DNA from 2 places in the Evansella cellulosilytica DSM 2522 genome. Region 1 is predicted to be linked to the other one. Evidence: a T-box and tRNA genes for the amino acid it is inferred to sense, from the RefSeq annotation. Region 1 holds a T-box; the other holds one or more tRNA genes.
What was found. The T-box of region 1 lies ahead of BCELL_RS15380 (valine--tRNA ligase). A T-box ahead of a tRNA ligase gene usually reads a tRNA of that ligase, here a tRNA-Val.
Positions count from the first base shown of each region.

Region 2: it encodes a tRNA-Val, which carries the amino acid that the T-box ahead of BCELL_RS15380 (valine--tRNA ligase) is inferred to sense. The anticodon was not compared.

Region 1 is NC_014829.1:3,312,765-3,317,180, reverse strand. Features, by position in the region: gene BCELL_RS15395 (hypothetical protein) at 1-74, shown strand, start outside; gene ysxE (spore coat protein YsxE) at 71-1,087, shown strand; gene BCELL_RS15385 (hypothetical protein) at 1,252-1,458, opposite strand; T-box leader at 1,656-1,922, shown strand; gene BCELL_RS15380 (valine--tRNA ligase) at 2,025-4,416, shown strand, end outside.
Region 2 is NC_014829.1:104,249-108,664, reverse strand. Features, by position in the region: rRNA gene BCELL_RS00515 (16S ribosomal RNA) at 1-996, opposite strand, end outside; tRNA gene BCELL_RS00510 (tRNA-Ala) at 1,149-1,224, opposite strand; tRNA gene BCELL_RS00505 (tRNA-Pro) at 1,232-1,308, opposite strand; tRNA gene BCELL_RS00500 (tRNA-Arg) at 1,373-1,449, opposite strand; tRNA gene BCELL_RS00495 (tRNA-Leu) at 1,453-1,541, opposite strand; tRNA gene BCELL_RS00490 (tRNA-Gly) at 1,567-1,641, opposite strand; tRNA gene BCELL_RS00485 (tRNA-Leu) at 1,690-1,774, opposite strand; tRNA gene BCELL_RS00480 (tRNA-Lys) at 1,789-1,864, opposite strand; tRNA gene BCELL_RS00475 (tRNA-Thr) at 1,883-1,958, opposite strand; tRNA gene BCELL_RS00470 (tRNA-Val) at 1,964-2,039, opposite strand; rRNA gene rrf (5S ribosomal RNA) at 2,048-2,163, opposite strand; rRNA gene BCELL_RS00460 (23S ribosomal RNA) at 2,233-4,416, opposite strand, start outside.

The sequences.
Region 1 (4,416 bases):
GGGAGAGTTCTAGAAAGTTAGTGAAGGCAATTGTTGAATGGTTGGACGTCACACGGGAGAGGGTGACTGTATGAACATACAAGTTCAGCAAAAGCCTATAGGTGCAGTACTATTTCAATACGATATTTATCCAGAAAAAATAGAAACTGTAGGAAAAGTAAAAAAAGTTTTCTCTGCAAATGGTGTATATGCATTAAAAGAGGCAAAAATGAATCAAGAGGAAGCGGATTGGTTCGTTCATGTCATAAGGCGATTGGAGCGTATTGGTTTCCATTACGTCGTCCCCATTTTACCTACAAAATATGGGGATTACATCGTTCGGTACAATGAGCAAGCATATTATATGATGCCTTGGTATGAGGACAATACAGAGTTTCGTCACCCAGTACACCCTGAAGAAGTAATGGTGGAAGAATTGGCAAGGCTCCATGGCTTAACAGAAAGAACACAAGAGTATTCAGAAGAAGTGTTAGAGGAATCATATGAAACGTTAAAAAGACGATGGGGGTACAGAAGGCTTGAAATGGAGAGGTATGCTGATCAAATAGAAGGGAATGTATACTTATCACCATTCGAACTTACTTTTTTAACGCACTTCCAACGAAGTTTATACATGGCCGATGAAGCAGAGAAGCATTTGAGTTCATGGATAGAAGGAGCAAAACATAAAAAAAGCTTCAGAAGTGTTTTATGTCATGGAAAGCCGAGTCGAAAGCACGCTTGCTTTGATAAATATGGAACTGCGTATTTATTAAACTTTGAAAAGGCAGTATTAGACACGCCATCAAGAGATTTAGCATTATTATTCCGTCATTTTTTCCAATCAAGACCTTGGGATGAGCAAGAAGGTCAGCATTGGTTACACTTATATGAACGACACTTTGCATTGTTTGAAGAAGAGAAGCATTTATTTATAAGCTATTTAGCATTTCCAGAAAGTATTTACCAAGCTGTAGATGCTTATAAGAAAAAAGATAATGCAATGACTGAGCTCCAAGCAGTGACTCAATTAGAGAGGAAAATATTGACTATGAATCGCGTACAACGATTTATGACAAGCTTGTTTGAGAAAAAAGAAAATGAATAACTAAAAAAGGCAACCTCCAGTATAAACCTGCGCTAGTAACTGCAGTTTTGTAATGGTTGGTTGCCTTTTAAAAAACAATGCCCGTTCTAAATTTTAAGTGGGAATAGCAAATATGTTCTATCAAAGTAACCCACATTAAATATAGATCTTTTAACGAAAAGCATTCACTTCGAAAACCATCCCATTTGATGCGAAAGATAAAGGATTACAAGGGCACCTAATAATATAATGTCAAAGGTCGTAGGCAAAAAGAGAATACGTAAAAATTGTAAAATAATTAAAGGTAATAAAATTTGATACAATACGTCTATCCCACGCTGAAACCATCGAGGCCAACGAAATTGTCTGAAGCTTCTACGTCTTCTAAACAACGTAATCCTCCTCTCTATGCGCTCTTACTTTATTCATATGCACGGCTAATTCAGTTGTGTACTAAAAATAGTCTTTGTTTAAGTTGAAAAGTTTTTGGTGAAAATAGTAGAAGTAATGAAAAATGTGAAAATTCAAAGCTGCCTATTGATTATAAAGTCAATAAAAGGTAAAATAACGTGTACATAAATTGACTCTATTAAAAACGAAGATAGGGAAGAGTACATCTTGAGCCCATCAGAGAGGGAAACCATCGAAATATCGATGCTGAAAGGTTTCCTTGGAGGTAGAGGTGGAAGGTCGCCCTTGAGTTGTTATCGTGAACACATTGTCATTAGCGATAGCCGGTTCAGCACCGTTAAAGCCGTGAGTGTACAATCTATAGACGGGGTTTTAATTAATGCCCACTATTTTGATTGTAAACAAAGGTGGTACCGCGAGGAATATAACTCCCTTCGTCCTTTGACGTGAGGAGTTTTTTTTATGCGTTTTTTTAGCATAGTTACAATCAATGTTAATCAATTATTACATAAAAGGGATTACCCTAAGATTTAAGGAGGAAGAAAAAATGGAAAATAAAGAAATATCAATGCCACCAAAGTATGATCCACAATCAACTGAAGCAAAGTGGTATCCTTTCTGGGTGAATGGTAAGTTTTTTGAAGCAACAGGAGATGAAAATAAAAAGCCGTACACAATTGTTATCCCACCACCAAATGTTACGGGAAAGCTGCATTTAGGTCATGCTTGGGATACAACACTACAAGATATTCTTATTCGAGTGAAAAGAATGCAAGGGTATGATGCATTATGGTTACCTGGTATGGATCATGCGGGGATAGCGACACAAGCGAAGGTAGAAGGTAAACTTCGCGAAGAAGGCGTTTCTCGTTATGATTTAGGAAGAGAGAAATTCATTGAAAAGTCATGGGAATGGAAGGAAGAGTATGCGGAGACCATTCGTCAACAGTGGTCTAAGCTAGGACTATCATTAGATTATTCACGAGAGCGTTTCACACTTGATGAAGGTTTATCTGATGCAGTAAAAGAAGTGTTTGTACGTTTATACGAAGAAGGCTTGATTTACCGTGGTGAATATATTATTAACTGGGACCCACAAACGAAAACTGCATTATCCGATATTGAGGTTATTTATAAAGACGTACAAGGTGCATTTTATCATATGAAATATCCATTAGCAGATGGAAGCTGTCATATAGAAGTTGCGACAACTCGCCCGGAAACGATGCTAGGTGATACAGCAGTTGCGGTACACCCTAAAGACGAACGATATCAACATCTCATTGGAAAAAAAGTAAAGCTACCTATTGTCGGCCGGGAAATTGCTATTGTTGCGGACGATTACGTAGATATGGACTTCGGATCTGGTGCTGTAAAAATCACACCTGCTCATGACCCTAATGATTTTGAAATTGGAAATCGTCATGACCTTGAGCGTGTGCTTGTCATGGATGAAGCGGGAAAAATGAATGAAAATGCGGGTAAATATCAAGGGATGGATCGTTTTGAATGCCGAAAGCAAATCGTAAAGGACTTGCAAGAGGAAGGAATTCTTTTCAAAATTGAAGATCATATGCATAGCGTTGGTCATTCAGAGCGTAGTGGAGCAGTTGTAGAGCCTTATCTTTCAACACAGTGGTTCGTAAAGATGAAGCCATTGGCAGAGGAAGCAATAAAGCTTCAACAATCAGAAGGTAAAGTAGACTTCGTTCCTGATCGCTTTGAGAAGACATATTTACATTGGATAGAAAATATTCGTGATTGGTGTATTTCTCGTCAACTGTGGTGGGGGCATCGAATTCCAGCGTGGTTCCATAAAGAAACAGGGGAGCTTTATGTAGGTCGTACAGCACCAGAGGATATCGAAAATTGGGAGCAGGATGAGGATGTTTTAGATACTTGGTTTAGCTCTGCACTATGGCCATTTTCAACGATGGGCTGGCCAAATCAAGAAGCTCCTGACTTCAAACGTTACTACTCTACAGATGTATTAGTTACAGGTTACGACATTATATATTTTTGGGTAGCACGCATGATTTTCCAAGGATTACACTTTACTAACGAAAGACCATTTAAAGACGTACTCATACACGGGCTTGTTCGAGATGCTGAAGGTAGAAAAATGAGTAAATCTCTTGGAAACGGTGTAGACCCGATGGATGTTATTGATAAGTACGGAGCAGATGCTCTTCGTTTCTTCCTTTCAACAGGCAGTTCACCAGGGCAGGACCTTCGTTTTTATTGGGAAAAAGTTGAATCGAACTGGAATTTTGGAAATAAAATTTGGAACGCTTCTCGCTTTGCTTTAATGAATATGGAAGGATTAAAATATGAGGAAATTGATTTAACTGGTAAAAAGTCAATTGCCGATAAGTGGATCTTAACTCGTTTACAAGATACGATCACGCAAGTAACAAAGCTCATTGATACGTATGAGTTTGGAGAAGTAGGAAGAGCTCTTTATAACTTCATTTGGGATGACTTCTGTGATTGGTACATTGAAATGGCAAAGCTACCATTAAATGGGGATGACGAAGAGGCGAAGTTAACTACGCGCTCGGTACTCGCTTACGTTTTAGACCAAACGATGCGTTTATTACATCCGTTTATGCCTTTTATTACAGAAGAGGTATGGCAATACCTTCCGCACGAAGGCGAGTCGATCACAGTAGCAGCTTGGCCAACACGTGACGATGAACTTATGGATCAACAAGCAGTTAAGGATATGCAGCTGCTTCAAGAAATCATTCGCTCCGTTCGTAATACACGAGCAGAGTTAAATGTACCGATGAGTCGTGAAATTACCCTTCACATAAATGCTGATTCTGAGTCAATTCTTGATCAGTTAAACCGCGGTCAAGCGTATATCGAACGCTTCTGCCGACCAAGTGAGCTAAAAATGGGCACAGGTTTAACGGCACCAGAAAAATCGATGAGTT
Region 2 (4,416 bases), 1.5 Mb from region 1:
GTAAGGTTCTTCGCGTTGCTTCGAATTAAACCACATGCTCCACTGCTTGTGCGGGCCCCCGTCAATTCCTTTGAGTTTCAGCCTTGCGGCCGTACTCCCCAGGCGGAGTGCTTAATGTGTTAACTGCGGCACTAAGGGTATCGAAACCCCTAACACCTAGCACTCATCGTTTACGGCGTGGACTACCAGGGTATCTAATCCTGTTTGCTCCCCACGCTTTCGCGCCTCAGCGTCAGTTGTAGGCCAGAAAGTCGCCTTCGCCACTGGTGTTCCTCCACATATCTACGCATTTCACCGCTACACGTGGAATTCCACTTTCCTCTCCTACACTCAAGTCCCCCAGTTTCCAATGACCCTCCACGGTTGAGCCGTGGGCTTTCACATCAGACTTAAGAGACCGCCTGCGCGCGCTTTACGCCCAATAATTCCGGACAACGCTTGCCCCCTACGTATTACCGCGGCTGCTGGCACGTAGTTAGCCGGGGCTTTCTGGTTAGGTACCGTCAAGGTGCCAACCTATTTGAATGGCACTTGTTCTTCCCTAACAACAGAACTTTACAATCCGAAGACCTTCATCGTTCACGCGGCGTTGCACCGTCAGGCTTTCGCCCATTGCGGATGATTCCCTACTGCTGCCTCCCGTAGGAGTCTGGACCGTGTCTCAGTTCCAGTGTGGCCGATCACCCTCTCAGGTCGGCTACGCATCGTTGCCTTGGTGAGCCATTACCTCACCAACTAGCTAATGCGCCGCGGGCCCATCTCACAGTGTTAGGATTACTCCCAACTTTTACAATAGAACCATGCGGTTCCGTTGATCATCCGGTATTAGCTTCGGTTTCCCGGAGTTATCCCAGTCTGTAAGGCAGGTTGCCCACGTGTTACTCACCCGTCCGCCGCTAATCTCATAAGAGCAAGCTCTTATTTGATCCGCTCGACTTGCATGTATTAGGCACGCCGCCAGCGTTCGTCCTGAGCCAGGATCAAACTCTCCAAAAAATTGTTGAGTTCGATGTCTCTGACATCAAGCTAAATTTTGGCTAATTTATAAATCTTATTGACGGGATATCCTTTCATCAATCGTATATACGACTAATGTGTCTATCCCACTTCGCTTGGCTTTTTGTTTAGTTTTCAAAGATCAATAATATTGGTGGAGCCTAGCGGGATCGAACCGCTGACCTCCTGCGTGCAAGGCAGGCGCTCTCCCAGCTGAGCTAAGGCCCCAAAAAGATGGTCGGGAAGACAGGATTTGAACCTGCGACCCCCTGGTCCCAAACCAGGTGCTCTACCAAGCTGAGCCACTTCCCGTTATTTAAACTATCTACAAACACTATACTAAAGATAAAGGGATTAGTGCATGTATAATTTATTATGGCGCGCCCGAGAGGAGTCGAACCCCTAACCTTTTGATCCGTAGTCAAACGCTCTATCCAATTGAGCTACGGGCGCTTATGGTGCCGAGGGCCGGACTTGAACCGGCACGATAGTCACCTACCGCAGGATTTTAAGTCCTGTGTGTCTGCCAATTCCACCACCCCGGCTAGACGAATTACAAACTTAAATTACTGGAGCGGAAGACGAGATTCGAACTCGCGACCCCCACCTTGGCAAGGTGGTGTTCTACCACTGAACTACTCCCGCAAATAAATAAGTTAATAACGGACTAATTATATATTTTTTAAAATCGTTTGGTGCGGGTGAAGGGAGTCGAACCCCCACGCCCGAAGGCACTAGATCCTAAGTCTAGCGCGTCTGCCAGTTCCGCCACACCCGCAAACAATTTTAAAATGGTGAGCCATGAAGGACTCGAACCTTCGACCCTCTGATTAAAAGTCAGATGCTCTACCAACTGAGCTAATGGCTCCTATAAAAGGAATGAATATGGTGCTGGCCAGAGGACTTGAACCCCCAACCTACTGATTACAAGTCAGTTGCTCTACCAATTGAGCTAGGCCAGCATAAATGGTGGAGGATGACGGGATCGAACCGCCGACCCCCTGCTTGTAAGGCAGGTGCTCTCCCAGCTGAGCTAATCCTCCATTTACCTGCCCAGCAACGTCCTACTTTCACAGGGGGAAACCCCCAACTATCATCGGCGCTGGAGAGCTTAACTACCGTGTTCGGCATGGGAACGGGTGTGACCTCTCCGCTATCGTCACTGGACTTTTTATGAGAGTTTATCCTCTCAAAACTAGATAACATTATCTGATTAAATGATCGTCTTAATAAAGTTTGGTTAAGCCCTCGATCGATTAGTATCTCTCAGCTTCACATGTCGCCATGCTTCCACATGAGACCTATCAACCTCATCATCTCTGAGGGATCTTACTCACTTACGTGATGGGAAATCTCATCTTGAGGGGGGCTTCATGCTTAGATGCTTTCAGCACTTATCCCTTCCACACGTAGCTACCCAGCTATGCTCCTGGCGGAACAACTGGTACACCAGCGGTGTGTCCATCCCGGTCCTCTCGTACTAAGGACAGCTCCTCTCAAATTTCCTACGCCTGCGACGGATAGGGACCGAACTGTCTCACGACGTTCTGAACCCAGCTCGCGTACCGCTTTAATGGGCGAACAGCCCAACCCTTGGGACCTACTTCAGCCCCAGGATGCGATGAGCCGACATCGAGGTGCCAAACCTCCCCGTCGATGTGGACTCTTGGGGGAGATTAGCCTGTTATCCCCAGGGTAGCTTTTATCCGTTGAGCGACGGCCCTTCCATACGGTGCCGCCGGATCACTAAGCCCGACTTTCGTCCCTGCTCGACCTGTATGTCTCGCAGTCAAGCTCCCTTATGCCTTTGCACTCTACGAATGATTTCCAACCATTCTGAGGGAACCTTTGGGCGCCTCCGTTACTTTTTAGGAGGCGACCGCCCCAGTCAAACTGCCCACCTGACACTGTCCCTGATCCGGATTACGGACCGAGGTTAGAATTCCAGTACAACCAGGGTAGTATCCCACCGACGCCTCCACCGAAGCTAGCGCTCCGGCTTCCAAGGCTCCTACCTATCCTGTACAAGTTGTACCAAAATCCAATATCAAGCTACAGTAAAGCTCCATGGGGTCTTTCCGTCCTGTCGCAGGTAACCTGCATCTTCACAGGTAATATAATTTCACCGGGTCTCTCGTTGAGACAGTGCCCAAATCGTTGCACCTTTCGTGCGGGTCGGAACTTACCCGACAAGGAATTTCGCTACCTTAGGACCGTTATAGTTACGGCCGCCGTTTACTGGGGCTTCAATTCAGAGCTTCTCCCGAAGGATAACCCCTCCTCTTAACCTTCCAGCACCGGGCAGGTGTCAGCCCCTATACTTCGCCTTACGGCTTGGCAGAGACCTGTGTTTTTGATAAACAGTCGTTTGGGCCTATTCACTGCGGCTCTCTCGGGCATACACCCTAATAGAGCACCCCTTCTCCCGAAGTTACGGGGTCATTTTGCCGAGTTCCTTAACGAGAGTTCTCCCGCGCGTCTTAGAATTCTCTTCCCGCCTACCTGTGTCGGTTTGCGGTACGGGCACCAGTCACCTCGCTAGAGGCTTTTCTTGGCAGTGTAGGATCAGGAACTTCGGTACTATAATTTCCCTCGCGATCACAGCTCAGCCTTATGACAAGCGGATTTGCCTACTTGTCAGCCTCACTGCTTCGACGCACATATCCATCAGTGCGCTTACCCTACCTTCCTGCGTCCCCCCGTTGCTCAAACGGTGACGTGGTGGTACAGGAATTTCAACCTGTTTGCCATCGCCTACGCCTTTCGGCCTCGGCTTAGGTCCCGACTTACCCTGAGCGGACGAGCCTTCCTCAGGAAACCTTAGGCTTTCGACGGAGGGGATTCTCACCCCTCTTTTCGCTACTCATACCGGCATTCTCACTTCCAAGCGCTCCACATGTCCTTCCGGTCATGCTTCAACGCCCTTGGAACGCTCCCCTACCACTGTCCGTAAGGACAATCCATAGCTTCGGTGATACGTTTAGCCCCGGTACATTTTCGGCGCAGAGTCACTCGACCAGTGAGCTATTACGCACTCTTTCAATGGTGGCTGCTTCTAAGCCAACATCCTGGTTGTCTAAGCAACTCCACATCCTTCTCCACTTAACGTATACTTTGGGACCTTAGCTGATGGTCTGGGCTGTTTCCCTCTTGACTACGGATCTTAGCACTCGCAGTCTGACTCCCGAGGATAAGTAAATGGCATTCGGAGTTTGACTGAATTCGGTAATCCTGTGGGGACCCCTAGTCCAATCAGTGCTCTACCTCCAATACTCTCACCTCGAGGCTAGCCCTAAAGCTATTTCGGGGAGAACCAGCTATTTCCGTGTTCGATTGGCATTTCACCCCTACCCACACCTCATCCCCGCACTTTTCAACGTGCGTGGGTTCGGGCCTCCATCCAGTGTTACCTGGACTTCA